Regions from separate parts of the Cobetia sp. 10Alg 146 genome, predicted to be linked through region 2. Evidence: predicted binding sites of a transcription regulator. Region 2 holds the regulator's gene; the other holds the start of a gene.
What was found. The regulator sigma-54, encoded in region 2, starts transcription at its own class of promoters, with help from an activator protein. The targets are predictions, from matches to a motif close to TGGCACNNNNNTTGCTNT.

Region 1 (8,118 bases), on a different contig from region 2:
AGGCACGGATCGCCTTCCAGCGGAGCGAAGACCTCCGCGAGGGCCGGGTCTCTCAGGCAATCGAGAAAGACATCCCCCACCGAGTTGGCCGTGATGCGATATTCGCCCAGCCGTCCGGCCCCCAGAGGCGCATCCCGATGAATGCCTCCGGCATCCAGTATCAGCAGCCCATGGTGTGCGAGTTGCGCCAGTTTCCCGGTTTTCAAGGCATTGAATAGAAACCCCATGCCCGCTGGGCCAACACCGGCCACGACACATCCGTAGGCGGTGATTCGTGAAATATCCTTCATCAGGTTCTGCTCCCTTTGTGGTTCGCTGCGTCCTGAAACTGTCTTGATGACGGGGTGTTTCTCCTGACCAGTGGAGCCCCTGTTCCTCAAGAAGATCGTGGCCATTCAGCGCCAGTCTGTGCTGGCTGGTGAAGGCGTCATTGGCGTCGTCGGCCCTGGCCCACGCGGAGGGTATGAGCGTGTTCGGGCTGTCATGCCTTCATGAAAAGGCATTGATATTTCTCATTGATATCAATTTAATCAACAAGATAGCGGAGTAATGGGCGTGATGATGCGGTGATGCTCTCATGACGGGACATGGGTGTTGCACAGATGATGCAGACGATGATCAGTGACGAGACTCGATACCGGTGCGTCCCTTTTTCGTTGAGGTCCGCACCCTTGATGCAACGCTTGAGGCATGGCGATAGGTATCGATGACAATCAATTCTCACACGCGCACGATCACTCGTGGCGTGGCGCAAGACGTGGGAAATGACAGGAACGTCAACGGGTATTCTGGTGAATCGGACAGGATTAATAAATGACCTGAATCAGGATTGAAAACGGCTGATGACGAAAATCATTCATTGCCATTAATGCGATATCGTTTGCCTCATGCGAGGGGATTATCGACTGGTGCGAGGAAGGGACTGACAACCAGCAGTCGATCAGCTGTCGTGTCGTTGGAAAGGATGGCAAACGTGAACGCGGGCGGCGCGCTGGCAGGAACCCGCAGACATGTGAAGTCGCAGGTAGAGGCGTGCAGGCGAGCGAGCGCTGGCTCTGTTATGCTCTGCGCCCGCACGCATGCCTGTTCGGCTCGTGCCTGTTCATCGACTGAAGGAATGTCCTCGTGACTGACGCCACCGCCACCCCTGCCTTTGCCTCTCTGGCGCTGGCGCCCGAGCTGCTCACCAATCTGGAGACGCTCGACTATCACACCATGACGCCGATTCAGGCGCAGAGCCTGCCGCCGATGCTGGAAGGGCGCGATGTCATCGCCCAGGGCCAGACGGGCTCCGGCAAGACCGCCGCCTTCGGCCTTGGCCTGTTGTCGCGCCTCAAGGTCTCGCGCTTTCGTGTCCAGTCGCTGGTGCTGTGCCCCACGCGTGAGCTGGCCGATCAGGTCGCCGGCGAGATTCGCCGTCTGGCGCGCGGCCTGCACAACGTCAAGGTGCTGACGCTGTGTGGCGGTGCGCCCTTCGGCCCGCAGCTGGGCTCGCTGGAACACGGCGCGCATATCATCGTCGGCACGCCGGGCCGGGTGGACGAGCACCTGCGCAAGGGCAGCCTGAGCCTTGCCGAGCTCAATACCCTGGTGCTGGACGAGGCCGACCGCATGCTCGACATGGGCTTCGCCGAGGTGCTGGATGCCATCATCGCCGAGACCCCGGAAGCGCGTCAGACGCTGCTGTTCAGCGCGACCTTCGCCGATGGCGTGCGCCCGATCGCCGAGCGCATCCTGCGGGAGCCGGTCAGCATCGAGGTCGCCTCCACCCACGATGACAGCAGCATCCGTCAGCTGTTTCATCGGGTAGCGGATGAAGAGGCGCGTTTCGAGGCGCTGCGTATCCTGCTGCTCAAGTATCGTCCTGACACCAGCGTGGTGTTCTGCAACACCAAGCGCGAGGCCCAGGAGGTCAGCGATGCCCTCAGTGAGCACGGTTTCAGTGCCATGGCCCTGCACGGTGATCTGGAGCAGCGCGAGCGTGATCAGACGCTGGTGATGTTCGCCAACAAGAGCACCTCGATTCTGGTGGCCACGGACGTCGCGGCACGCGGGCTGGATATCGACGCGCTGGATGCGGTCTTCAATTACCAGATCGCCCGGGACCTCGATGCCCACGTCCACCGTGTCGGGCGTACCGGTCGCGCGGGCAGCTCCGGTATCGCCTGTACGCTGTATACCGAGAAGGAAGACTATCGCCTGGCCAAGCTGGGAGATTTCCTCGAGCAGACGCTGGAAGCCGAGCCGCTGCCGGCGAAGAGCATGCTGACCCGTGAACCCTTCCGCGCGCGCATGGCGACGCTGCAGATCGATGGCGGCAAGAAGGACAAGCTGCGTCCCGGCGACATCCTCGGTGCCCTGACGGGCGATGGCGGGCTGCCGGGCAGCCAGATCGGCAAGATCAAGGTACTGGCCCGCACCACCTACGTGGCGGTGGAGCGCGATGTCGCCAAGGCGGCGCTGACCCAGCTGATGAACGGCAAGCTCAAGGGCCGCTCCTTCCGCGCGCGTCGCCTCAAAAGCTGACAGGGGCGCACGCCTGATGGCGTGGAAATCAGCAGAGGAGTGACATGGCAGGTCCCACGTCTCTCATCTGGATCACGACCTTGTCATCACGTCATTCGATGCCCGCCACTTCGGCGGGCATCGTGCTTTTTGAGCAGTAGATTGACTCTCGCGGGCCATGACGGCGGTGGCTAAGCTTGGGGGTGACGGCCCTGATCGACAGGGCGCTGAACCGGTAACTCGTGATGACTGACAATCCCGCCGATAATCTTCGCATCCGTGAAGAACGTCTCATCGATCATGAGCGCATCTACCGCATCCATGAATCCGTGTTTGCCGGCCACCGGGAAGCCCGCCTGGGCGACAGACTGCGTCGCAGTGATCTGGCGCAGATCTCGCTGGTGGCCGAGCGCTTCTCTGACCCGGAAAGCGGGCGTCACCTCAGTGAAGGCGAAGGAGGGCTGCTGGGGCATGTGATGGCCTCGCGCGTGGAACTCTCCGGCTGTCCGGGGCGCGTGCTGATGGCATTGGCGCCTCTGGCGGTGTTGCCCCAGCACCAGCGTCATGGCATCGGCAAGCGGCTGGTGATCTCGGCGGTCAAGCGTTGTCGTCTGCTGGGAGCGGGCGCCGTGGTGGCGGCGGGTCATGCCGAATTCTATGCACATCTGGGCTTTCATCCGGCGCGCCATTACGGCCTTTATTGCCATCACGAGGATGTGCCTGGCGCCTTCGTGGCCATCGAGCTGGTGCCGGACTATCTGGCGGGGCTGGGAGGCGAGGTGCTCTTCGACCATGGTTTCTCTGACCTGGGCCTCTGACCTGGGCCTCTGGCTCGAGCGCAGATTCGCACTCTGAGCCGGGCTCCTCGAAGGGGCTTGCCCTGTGGGGTGTGCCTCGTCACTCGGTCATCCCCTTGCAACTCGGCGTTGCGCCACCCTTGAAACCGCGCGACACCCGCTCCATGTCCTGTGTATCCCCGCGCTGTTGTCTGTACTGGTGTGCAGGCCGGGGCGTTATCCCGACCGATGATTCAAGGAGAGACATCATGAAGCTCAAGACTCTGGGTAGTTCGCTGATGATTGCCATGCTGGGTCTCGGTGGCCTGTCACTCGCCGGTTGCGAGGACGAGGGCCCGATGGAGAAGGCTGGCGAGAAGATGGACAACGCCGTGGAAGACGCCGGTGACAGCGTCGAGAACGCCACCGACAGCTGATGGCTGGCCGTGACTCGCCTGCGAGCACGGCGAACCGCTAGGTGTGAATGCACAAAGGCCCCGCCTCTCATGAGGCGGGGCCTTTGCATGTCAGGGCTTCGTATATCAGGGCTCCGTGTATCAGGGCTGCATGTATCAGAGGTTTGAGAAAGTCTCAGGAAGAGACAGGCTCAGACAGACACGGGCTGCTGGTCGCTCTGCTGCTTGCGTTCCGCGACGGCGGCGTCATAGGCGCGGCCTTCCTCGGCCTCGGTGGCGGCGCTGAAGCGCACCAGCAGGGCGAACAGCGAGATCACGATCACGCCCATGCCCAGATACATCAGGCCTTCCTGGTAGGTCAGTTCTTCACTGCGGAACAGGAAGCCCGCGGCGACAGCCCCCGCGTTGCCACCCGCGCCGACGATACCGGCCACCGCGCCCAGTGCCTTGCGATTGACGAAGGGCACGATCCCGAAGGTGGCGCCTTCCGCCATCTGCACGAACAGGCTGAACACCAGCATGATGCCGATGGCTACCGCGAGGGTTTCCATCTGGGCGAAGCCGACCAGCGCCACGCCTTCACACAGCAGCGCGATGAACAGCCAGCGCACGCGACCCTTGAGGCCGGACTGACGGGCGAACAGGTCGGAGAACACGCCGCCCAGGGTGCGCGCGAACAGGTTCATCAGGCCGAACAGGCCCGCGATGAGGCCGGCGGTGGCGAGATCGAGATCGAAGTGATCGAAGAAGTAGATGGCGGCGACGTTGTTGATGGTCAGCTCGACCCCGAAGCAGGCGCCGTAGACGAGGAACAGGGCCCAGACACGGATGTCGCGAGCCGCCGCGCCGAAGGTGGCGCGCATGCTGTATTCCTTCTCGGCTTTCGGCAGCTCACCACGCTCACGCAGCTCGCTGAAGTTGCCGTCCGGCGCATCCTGGGTGAAGAAGTAGTAGGCGATCCCGGTGAGGAACAGCACGATGCCTGGCACGACCATCGCCAGACGCCAGCCCAGGGTCTGCTCGACGCCCAGCATCAGAAGGCCGGCCATCACCAGCGGCATCAGCATCTGGGTGGTGCCGCCGCCCAGGTTGCCCCAGCCGGCGGTGGTGGCATTGGCGGTGCCGACCACGTTGGGGCCGAACATCACGGAGGTATGGTACTGGGTGATGACGAAGGACGCGCCGATGGCACCGATGGCCAGACGGGCGAGGAAGAAGGATTCGAAGCTGTCGGCGAAGCCGATGCACATCACCGGCAGAGAGCCGAGGCACAGCAGCCAGGTGTAGGCCTTGCGTGGCCCGATGCGATCACACAGCACGCCGATGGCAAGTCGCACGATCACCGTGATGGCGACGGAGGCGATGATGGTGTTGCCGATCTGGGTCTTGGTCAGGCCGAGGTCATCGCGCACCACGGCCATCAAGGGCGCGATGCCGAACCAGCCGAAGAAGCAGACGTGGAAGGCGAACCACGACATGTGGAAGGCGCGCATCTGCGGGGTATTGAAGCTGAACAGCCGGATACGGCTGGCCTTGTTGCGAATATCCATGAGTGGGCTCCTGGTACAGCGTCGGTGCCGGACGCCAGGGTCTCGGCGCACGACGGGTGGTCGAACAGCTGTGAACGACAGCGGGGCGCCTCGTCATTGAGGGGCCTGGTTCGACGCACTCGTACTCCTGGGAGCCTGGTCCACGTCATGGATGATGCATGGCACGCTTGTCTGCCATTGCCTGACTCAAAGCAAGTAGCGCGCCACTTGCGGGGGTGTTGTGCGTCCAACCCCCGTCATATCAAGGGCTTGGAATCATCATGTCGGGCAAGACAGCAGTGGGGAGTAAGCAGGGCGATGCCCAGTGGCGGTGCGCGGCGGGGTGAGGATGATCCAGTCTGGCGCACGTGGCGGGCGAGAGATCGCCAGATCACGCCATGCATCATTGCTGTGCAGCCGGGCGCGCCCTTGCGCACTGCGGAAGGCCTTTCTGTCCAGCGCTGCACCAGTTTGTGGCATGAATCCTGCAGTGTCAGAGGCGTGACGCCATCCTGACTCCCGCTTGCGAAGACGCCGTCGTCCTTGATCTCGGACGTCGGTGCCTGATCGCTCGAGGCGTCGCCTGACACCCCGGCACCACCGCCTGACACACTGCCAAGGAAGCCTGATATGCCCGTGACCGTGTTGATCGTCGATGTGCGCAGCGAGCGTTCCGCCGCTCTGGAGCAGGCGCTGTTGAGCGCCGGCTTCGAGGTGGCGCTGCGGGTCGATGAACACGAGGACCTGCATGCGCTGGTGCAGCACCATCAGCCGGATGCCGTGATCATCGACGCCGACCTGCCCAGCCGTGACACCCTCGAGCACCTCGGCCAGCTGGGGCGTCACTATCCCAAGCCGATGATCATGCTGGCCAGTGAGGACGCGCCGGATATGGTGCGCCAGGCGGCTGGCGCCGGCGTGTCCGCCTACGTGGTGGATCACGTCATGCCGGCGATGGTGCGCAGCATGGTCGAGGTGGCCATCACCAGCTTCGAGGCTCACCGTGCCCTCAAGGGCGAACTCAATCGCACCCAGACCACTCTGATACAGCGGCGCAGCGTGGATCGCGCCAAGGCGCTGGTGATGGAGAGTCGCGGACTGGGGGAGGATGCGGCCTACCAATATCTGCGCAAGACCGCGATGAATCGGCGTCTGGCATTGCACGAGCTGGCCGATGAGCTGCTCAAGGCGTCGCGTCGGCACTGAGCCGAGTCTCGTGATGTCCTTCTCTTTCGATCGTTCAAAAGGTGGATGTGATGCTCAGTGATTCTCTTCTCAATGGCCATCAGTTGACGCTGGGGTTGATGCCGCTCAATGACGCGGCACCTCTGGTGGTGGCGGAGCGTCAGGGGTTCTTCCGTGAGGAGGGGCTGGCCGTGACGCTCAAGTGGCAGCCGTCGTGGGCGGCACTGCGCGATGACCTGCAGACCGGCGTGTTGCAGGGCGCGCAGATGCTGGCGCTGATGCCGCTGACCTCGACCCTGGGGCTGGATGGCCGCGCCACACCGGTGATCAGCGCGATGACGCTCAATCTGGGCGGCAACTCCATCACCCTGTCGCGGGCCCTGATGGCAGCGCTGGCCGAGGAGGGGCATGACCTGGGCTCTCCGCTGGCGGTGTCTCGGGCGCTGGCGGCGCACGTGCAGGCGCGCCGCCAGCGTGGGGAGGCGGCGCTCAAGCTTGCCAGCGTGCATCCCTTCTCCTCGCACCGCTATCTGTTGCGTTACTGGCTGGCGGCCGGCGGGATCGACCCGAATCGCGACATCGAGATGCGTGCGGTGGCCCCGCCGTTGATGGCCGCGCAGCTGGCAAGTGGCGCGCTGGACGGCTTCTGTGTCGGAGAACCCTGGAACAGTCTGGCCGCCGTGCAGGGCATGGGGCAGGTGGTGGCGGGCAGTCATGATATCTGGCGCTTCGGGCAGGAAAAGGTGCTGGGCGTGCGCGAGGACTGGGCGGAGCAGCACCCGCTGGCGCATCAGGCGCTGATTCGCGCGCTGCTCAAGGCCTGTGCCTGGCTGGACCGCCCGGGCAACCGTGAGCAGGCCGCGCAGTGGCTGCATGATGAAGGCATGCAGGAAGTGCCGCTTTCGGTGGTGGCGCGTGGACTGCGCGACGTGGATGTCGAGCAGTCGGTGGAGGCGTTCCAGCGGGAAAATCCCGGCTGGACCATCTTCCATCGCTATGCGGCCAACTTCCCGTGGCGCTCGCAGACCCGCTGGTATGCCGCCCAGATGCAGCGCTGGGGGCATCTCGAGGGAGTCAGCGACAATGACCTCGAAGCGACCCTGGCACGCTGCGTACGCCCGGACCTCTACCGCAGCGCAGCCCGCAAGCTGGGCATGGTGGTGCCGGTGGCGGATGAGCGCAGCGAAGGCACGCATCCGGCACCCTGGTGGCTGAGCGGCGAGGCAGGGCAGGTGCCGATGCCGGCGGATGGCTTCATCGATGGCGCGGTCTTCGAGTGACGTTTCGGCTGCGCGCCTTGCAGCCCCCTGCGAGCAAGGGCTGTCAGGGCAACCGCCGCCATTGAGCGGATGCCGGGGAAACCTGTCGGCTCAGGCATGTTGGCAGTGCGGTTATGATATTCTCATCCCACTGCCAGCACCGCGTCAGGGGATCGCATGACCACTCGCAAGTCTCAGATTCGCAAGGATAATGTCGGCCGCATCCTGCTTGCCGCCGAAAAGATCTTCGCTCTCAAGGGCTATGTCGGCGCCAGCATGGTCGATATTGCCGCCGAGGTAGAGCTGCCCAAGTCCAATCTGCATTACTACTTCAGCACCAAGGAAGCGCTGTATCGCGCGGTCCTCGATGGTCTGCTGGCGCTGTGGAAGGAAGATGCGCTGTGCTTCGAGGCCTATGACGACCCGCAGCTGGTGCTCTCCACCTACA
Region 2 (8,118 bases):
ACGGCCACCTATACCGGTCGCGTGGAAATGCGCCAGGGCAGCATGAAGCTGGATGCCGCGCGCGTGGACATCAGTCGCGCCGACAGCGGCGAGATTTCCCTGGTCAAGGCCACCGGCCAGCGCGCCTACATGGAGCAGAAACCCGATACCGACGAGCGACTGGTCAAGGGCTGGGCGAATACCATTCGCTACCACGCGCTGGAGCGTCGGGTGGAACTGGTCGGCGATGCCCGTCTGGAGAAAGGCGACGACACCTTCGAAGGTGGCTACGTGGAATACTTCCTGGACAAGCGCCAGGTCAATGCCAGCAATGGCAGCGATGCCTCATCCTCCGAGGGGTCACGCGTCCACATGACCCTGACGCCACGTGGCGCCAATGCCAGCAAGGATCAATGAGCATGACTGCTGCCAGCCCACGTACTCTCAGCGCTCGTCATCTGGCCAAGGCCTACAAGGGTCGCAAGGTCGTCAAGGACATCTCGCTGGAAATCCGCCAGGGTGACATCGTAGGCCTGCTGGGCCCCAACGGGGCCGGCAAGACGACCTCGTTCTACATGATCGTCGGCCTCGTGCGCTCGGATGCCGGTAGCGTGACCATCGATGACCACGACCTGTCCGGCGCCGCCATGCATCAGCGGGCTCGCGCCGGCATCGGCTATCTGCCCCAGGAAGCCTCGATCTTCCGCAAGCTCTCGGTATCCGACAACATCATGGCGATCCTCGAGACGCGCAAGGACCTGGATCGCAACGGACGCAAGGCACGCCTGGAGGAGCTGCTCAACGAGTTCAGCATCACGCATATTCGTGACAGTGCCGGCATGAGCCTTTCCGGCGGGGAGCGCCGCCGCGTGGAGATCGCTCGCGCACTGGCCACCGAGCCAGACTTCGTGCTGCTCGATGAGCCGTTTGCCGGCGTGGACCCCATCTCGGTGGGCGAGATCAAGAGCATCGTGCGCCAGCTGCGTGACCGCGGCATCGGGGTGCTGATCACCGATCACAACGTGCGCGAGACACTCGACATCTGCGATACCGCCTACATCGTGGGCGATGGCCAGATCATCGCGCATGGCGACGCCGACACCATCCTCGCCAACCAGCAGGTGCGTGATGTCTACCTGGGCCATGAGTTCAAGCTCTAGCCCGAGAGTGCCGTCAGCCTGGTAAGAGCCGTCAGCCTGGTAAGAGCCGTCAGCCTGACGAGAGCCGTCCGACCTCTTCTGCTCTCACCAGCACCCTCCAGCACCCGCCACTTCCTGCTTCACTGTCGGGGCCTCGTTCCCCGCCCCCTCACGCAAGCGCCTCGACAGGCGCTTGCGTGATCTCCCCGTGAACCCTCCTGCTCTGCCACACCTCACTCGAATGCATGACGTCCATACCACCTTGGTGGCAACATGGCATGCAAGTTGCTTGAATATTCTCGACTGCCCCTTGTCAGTGCCCCGACCCACGGTATAGCGTAGATGCACGTTCCTTTGCCGTGAATGACAGACCCCATGAAACCCACCTTGCAGCTTCGACTCGGCACTTCCCTGACCATGACCCCGCAACTTCAGCAAGCGATCCAGCTGCTGCAGTTGTCGACGCTGGACCTGCGTCAGGAGATACAGCAGGCGCTTGAGTCAAACCCCATGCTGGAGCTTGACGAGGAATACGAGTCGCTGGATGTCGCGGAGACACAGGACAAGAGCGAGATCTCCACCTCCGAGACCAACAGCGAGATTCCTGAAGAATACCCTCTCGACAGTGACTGGTCGGACCTCTACCAGGATCACGCAGGCAGCCTGACCAGTTCCGGCAGCGGAAGCTCGAGCGAGGACGGGCCGGACTTCGATCGCAACACCAGTGTCGAAAGCCTGCAGGACCATCTGCGCTGGCAGCTGGCGATGACGGACCTCGATGCGCGTGAACGGCAGATGGCGGAGAGTCTGATCGATGCGGTGGATGGGGCCGGCTACCTGAGCATGAGCCTGGACGAACTGGTCGATGGCCTGCGAGGTCAGGGACTGCCCGGCCTCAAGGCGTCGGAACTCGAGCAGGTCCTGCTGCGCCTTCAGCAGTTCGATCCCACCGGTGTGTTCGCTCGAGACCTGCGCGAATGTCTGCTGCTTCAGCTGGCCCTGCTGCCGGACGATCTGCCGCTGCTGGCCCAGGCCCGCCGTCTGGTGCGGCAATTCCTCGAGGCACTGGGCAATGACGATCGCAAGCTGCTCAAGCGTCGCCTGAGCCTGGATGATGATGAGCTGGATCACGTCATTCGTCTGGTACGGGCGCTCGACCCGCGCCCGGCGTCCGCCTGGGGCGAGCCTGCCAGTGATTACGTCATCCCGGACCTGCTGGTCCGTCATACGCGTCACGGCTGGCAGGTCGAACTCAACCCGGAAGCGCTGCCCAAGCTGCGTATCCAGCCGGAATATGCCGCCCTCATCAAGCGGGCCGACAAGTCCGCGGACAACACCTTCCTCAAGGACAATCTTCAGGAAGCCCGCTGGCTGATGAAGAGCCTGTCCTCACGCAATGACACCCTGCTCAAGGTGGGCCGCGAGATCATGGCGCGCCAGATCGACTTCCTCGAGCAGGGGGAAGAAGGCATGAAGCCGCTGATCCTTGCCAACATCGCGGAAGTGGTCGAGATGCACGAATCCACCATCTCGCGGGTGACCACCCAGAAATATATCCACACCCCGAGAGGCGTGTTCGAACTCAAGTTCTTCTTCTCGAGTCAGGTGGGTGGCAGCGGCAACGGTGACGCGCACTCCAGCACCGCGATCCGTGCGCGCATTCGCAAGCTGATCTCGGAAGAACCGGCGCGCAAGCCATTGTCCGACTCACGCCTGGTGGATCTGCTGGCCAGTGATGGCATCGAGGTAGCGCGCCGGACGGTCGCCAAGTATCGCGAGGCCATGGGCATCCCCTCCTCCAGCGAGCGCAAGCGCTTGGCGTGAGTCTCGACAACGGATACCCGCAGGCCAGCGGGCTCCACACGTCGGAGCGCTGAAGCTCGCCCCCTTGCACCTGCCATCCTGGCATCATCTGCCAATCGGTCGTCTGAATACCGGTTGGCAATGCCTGTCCTTGCGACTGCGTGAGTGACTTCACGCCCCAATTGCCTATTTTTCCAGCCACTTTTCTCCAGAGTGCTTTCTTTTTCCCTCACATCCCACGGACAGATAGCCAGGGGTCGCCACCGACTCCTGCCACACGAACGTCGACGTAAATGCTGACATTGGCCACAAACGGCCGGTTTCTCGAGCCCCATTCCGTCCGTGATGCGAGGCGATGCTCATGAAGAACCTGCTGATATCCCTCGCTGGGTTGAAGACAAGCCTTGCCCCACGATGCAGCGCAGCGTTGATCTTTGTTCAAAGCTTGGGCATTGTCGGGGTAGACGCTCGGTACACCGGCACCGCCGCTCTCGCCAGCAGATGATCGCCACGAGACCATGGCCGGAGTCAGAAAGTGGCCGCGCGTTCAATCAGGGTTTGCTCGCAGTCAAAAAGGGTTACAATTCAAAGGCAACCCGCTGGATAAAGGAGCGTGTCCATGCAAGTGAATATCACCGGGCATCATGTGGAACTCACCGATCCTCTCCGCGATTATGTCAACGAGAAGCTCGCTCGCCTCGAACGGCATTACGACAACATCACCAATGTTCAGGTGACACTGTCGATCGAGAAGGAACGCCAACAGGCTGCCTGCACCCTGCACGCCGCTGGCGCCGACCTCCATGCCCTGGCAGAAGACCCCAACATGTACGCTGCCATCGACGCGCTCGCCGACAAGCTGGACCGCCAGCTGGTCAAACACAAGGAAAAGTCCCAGGCTCGCTCTCAGGGCACCGGGACCCGTTGACCTTCTGCCATGACACTTGATCAGATCCTTCCCCCCGAGCGCACGCTCTACGGCGTCCCCGGGGGGAGCAAGAAGCGGGTGCTGGAATTCTTCAGCACCTTCATTGCTCAGAACATTCCCAGCCTGGACAGCCAAGAAGTCTTCTCGCGCCTGATCGGGCGCGAGAGACTGGGTTCGACGGGCATCGGCCACGGCGTGGCCGTGCCACATGCACGCAGTCCACACTGCAAGACCCCCATCGCGGCGTTCATGAAGCTCGGTGACCCCATCGACTTTGACGCCATCGATGGCGAACCCATCGATCTGCTGTTCGTGCTGCTGGTCCCCGAGGAGGCAGATGACACCCATCTCACTCTGCTCGGCCAGGTGGCGGAACTGCTCAACTCGCCCACCAACCGGGCAGCATTGCGCCAGGCAGACAGTCAGCGAGCATTGTTCGATGCCCTGACCTCGGCCATCGCCGAATTGCCGGCGCGCTGAACCTGCAAGCCCGGACTCGCTCCGGGCTTGTCGCTGACTGGCCTCAGGCACCCTCCGCTTTCACCTCATGCTGACCTCGCCCTGGGAGAGCACTCCATGAAGATCGTGATCATCAGTGGTCGCTCCGGTTCCGGCAAATCGATTGCCCTCCAGGCGCTGGAAGACATTGGCTACTATGCCATCGACAATCTGCCCGGCATGCTGCTGGCACCATTGGTCGAGCAGCTGGAAAAGGACAGCCCCACCCGCCGGCGCATCGCGGTCTCCATTGACGCGCGCAACCTCCCCGATGCCCTGAGTCGCTTCCCCGAACTGCTCGACAGCGTTCGTCAGAGCGGCATGGATGTGCAGGTCGTCTACCTGACCACGGACTCCCGTGTCCTGCTCGAACGCTATTCCGCGACCCGCCGCCGTCATCCGCTGACCCGCGACAATGACCGCACGCTGGCCGAGGCCATCGAGATCGAGCAGCAGACACTGGCCCCGATTCGTCAGAAGGCGGATCTGGTCATCGACTCGACCAACCTCAGCGTGCATGACCTGCGCTCGCGCATCACCGAACAGGTCGCACAGCATAGCTCTCGTCATCTGACACTCACCTTCGAGTCCTTCGGCTTCAAGCATGGCGTGCCGACCGATGCCGACATGGTGTTCGATGCCCGCTGCCTGCCCAACCCCTACTGGGACATCAATCTGCGCAGCGATACCGGTCGTGATGACAGCGTGGCGGAATTCCTGCAGCGCTACCCGGACGTCAAGGCAATGCAGGATGACATCGCCGGCTGGCTGGAACGCTGGCTGCCCGCCTATCAGGCCAGCAATCGCAGCTACCTGACCGTTTCGGTGGGCTGTACCGGCGGCCAGCATCGCAGCGTCTATCTCTGCGAGCAGCTGGCCGAACATTTCGCCAAGCAGCTTCCGGAAGTGCGTCTACGCCACCGGGAGCTGGGGATCCATACGGCCCTAGCGATCAGCGATACCCGTCAGGAGTCACACGATGCCCAGTCGTGAACTGGTTCTGACCAACAAGCGCGGGCTGCATGCTCGCGCTGCCACCAAGCTGGTCAACTGCTGTGCGCCCTTCGAGGCCACGGTCATGGTCAGTCACGGTGAGCGACGCGCCAACGCGGCCAACGTCATGGCGCTGCTGATGCTGGCAGCCCCGTGTGGCACGGCGCTGATCATCGATGTCGAGGGCGAACAGGCAGATGAGGCCCTGTCTGCGATCGAGTCCCTGTTCGAGGCGCGCTTCGAAGAGGAAGAATGACGCCGCCGCACCCCGTCTGACATCCCCCGCCCGCCGGCTTTCTGCCACTTTTTCCGCGCTGATTGCCCTATCGATAAGAAACAGTGTTTTCTTTTGTCGACGCGCCCCCCTGCGCCAATGGTAGAATCAACGCTGTCCTTCATGTCGACAGGGGAAGCCGACAGATGAGCAAGACGTCACGCAAACTCAAGCCAAGACTTGATCGCCTGTCACAGGCACTGGAAAGTGGCGAGCTGGATCAGGCAAGGCGCATGCTGAATCGCGGCCTGGCACCGGTGGACGTGGCCCACTTGCTGGAATCCTCCCCCCCCAAGGAGCGCAACCTGCTCTGGGAGCTGGTCGACGCCGAACTTCAGGGCGATGTGCTCCAATACCTTGGCGAGGATATCCAGAGCGACTTCCTCAAGGACATGGATGCCGAGGACGTCCTGGCCGCCACCGAGAATCTGGAACCGGATGATGTCGCCGACATCCTCCAGCGGCTTCCGAATGCCGTGATTCTCGAAGTCCTCGACTCCATGGAGGCGCAGGAACGCCAGCGGGTCGAGACGGTGCTGTCCTATCCCGAGGACACTGCCGGCGGCTTGATGAACACGGACACCATCACCATCCGTCCGGACATCACCCTGGATGTCGTGTTGCGTTACATCCGCCGTCACGAGCGACTTCCCGATTCCACCGACACCCTGCTGGTCGTCTCGCGCCGCGATGAATTCATCGGCGCCCTGCCCATCAACCGCCTGCTGGTCTCTGACCCCGGTGTCACGGTGCGCGAGGTGATGGATACCGACAGCGTGGTGATTCCGGCATTGATGCCGGAGAGCGAGGTCGCCTCGCTGTTCGAGAAGCATGACCTGATCTCGGCGCCTGTCGTCGGCGGTGATGGCAATCTGCTCGGGCGCATCACCATCGATGACGTGGTCGACGTCATCCGCGGCGATGCCGAGCACCAGGTCATGTCGATGGCGGGGATGGACGAGGATGAAGATACCTTCTCCCCGGTGATGCGCACCTCCTGGCGTCGCGCCATCTGGCTTGGCATCAACCTGCTGACCGCCTTCATGGCGTCCGCCGTGATCGGGATGTTCGAGGGCACCATCCAGAAGATCACCGCGCTGGCGGTCCTGATGCCCATCGTCGCCAGCATGGGCGGCATTGCCGGCTCACAGGCACTGACGGTACTGATTCGCGGCATCGCACTGGGACACGTCAAGAGTGGCAACGTGCGCTGGCTTCTCAAGCGCGAAATCATCGTCGCGGGGCTCAATGGCCTGCTGTGGGCGGTGGTGGTCGCCGGGATCGCCATCGTCTGGTTCGGTGATGTCCAGCTGGGGGCCATCATCGGTGCCGCCATCATGATCAATCTGTTGATCGCGGCCGTGACCGGGACATTGCTGCCGATACTGCTCAAGAAGCTCAATATCGACCCGGCCCTCTCCGGCAGCGTGATCCTGACCACCGTGACCGACGTGATCGGCTTCATGGCCTTCCTGGGCCTGGCGACCTGGCTCTATCTGTAATACGCCTGATGGATTCCAGTGACTGCTCCAGAAAACAACACGGCCGCTCCCAAGGGAGCGGCCGTGTTGTTTTCTGGACTCTCGCGCAGAGACAGAAGCGTCAGCGATCAGCCTTCCACCTCATCGTCTTCACCTTCGGACATGCCGGCAACGGTCATGCCATCGATCAGCCAGCTGCCAGAGTGGATGCTGCCCCGGGTATCGACATCATCACCGACCGCCAGCAGATTGGCGGCCATGTCACGCAGATTGCCGGCGATCGTGAACTCCTCGACCGCGTGCTGGATCTCGCCATTCTCGACCCAGAAGCCCGAAGCGCCACGCGAGTAGTCACCGGTCACGCCGTTGACGCCCTGACCCATCAGCTCGGTCACCAGCACGCCGGTGCCCATCTGCTTGAGCATCTCGTCACGTGAGGTCAGCGGCGCGGTGATGCGCACGTTGCGCGCACCGCCCGCGTTGCCGGTGGTCTGCATGCCCAGACGACGAGCACTGTAGGCGCTCAGCATGTAACTCTGCACCTTGCCGTCGGCAAAGTAGACATTGTCACGCGTGGCGACACCGTCGTTGTCGAAGGCGGCACTCGACATGCCACCCACCTCACGCGGCTTCTCGCCGAGGGTGAACCAGTCAGGGAACAGCGGCTGACCCAGGCTGTCGCACAGGAAGCTGGACTCACGATACAGCGAACCACCCGCGATGGCGGACAGATAGTGCCCTACCAGGCCTGCCGACATCTGCGGGTCGAACATGACCGGCATGCGCCCCGTCGCCACCTTGCGCGCGTTGAGGCGTGCCAGCGTGCGGCGTGCAGCCTCACGCCCCACATCCTCCGGGGAGCGCAGGTCGGCCGGGTTGCGCACGCTGGTGTAGTCATAATCACGCTGCATGCCCTGTTCATCCCTGGCGATCAACATGCAGGACATCGAGTGTCGGCTGCCGCACTGACTGGCCAGGAAACCGTGGCTGTTGCCGTAGACCTGCACACCTTCCCCACTGGAG

Region 1: a site for sigma-54 is predicted at 5,701-5,718, ahead of QD172_RS12755 (ANTAR domain-containing protein). Genes of this name have one in related genera too.

What each region holds. Positions count from the first base shown of each region.
Region 1 covers NZ_JARWKT010000006.1:248,276-256,393, forward strand. Annotated here, with positions in the region: gene QD172_RS12730 (hypothetical protein) at 1-290, opposite strand, end outside; gene dbpA (ATP-dependent RNA helicase DbpA) at 1,126-2,526, shown strand; gene QD172_RS12740 (N-acetyltransferase) at 2,751-3,323, shown strand; gene QD172_RS12745 (hypothetical protein) at 3,551-3,718, shown strand; gene QD172_RS12750 (NarK family nitrate/nitrite MFS transporter) at 3,889-5,247, opposite strand; gene QD172_RS12755 (ANTAR domain-containing protein) at 5,857-6,432, shown strand; gene QD172_RS12760 (CmpA/NrtA family ABC transporter substrate-binding protein) at 6,483-7,691, shown strand; gene QD172_RS12765 (TetR/AcrR family transcriptional regulator) at 7,848-8,118, shown strand, end outside.
Region 2 covers NZ_JARWKT010000002.1:570,342-578,459, forward strand. Annotated here, with positions in the region: gene lptA (lipopolysaccharide transport periplasmic protein LptA) at 1-396, shown strand, start outside; gene lptB (LPS export ABC transporter ATP-binding protein) at 393-1,139, shown strand; gene QD172_RS05460 (RNA polymerase factor sigma-54) at 1,494-2,942, shown strand; gene raiA (ribosome-associated translation inhibitor RaiA) at 3,541-3,849, shown strand; gene QD172_RS05470 (PTS sugar transporter subunit IIA) at 3,859-4,329, shown strand; gene rapZ (RNase adapter RapZ) at 4,426-5,340, shown strand; gene QD172_RS05480 (HPr family phosphocarrier protein) at 5,327-5,596, shown strand; gene mgtE (magnesium transporter) at 5,761-7,116, shown strand; gene pmbA (metalloprotease PmbA) at 7,224-8,118, opposite strand, start outside.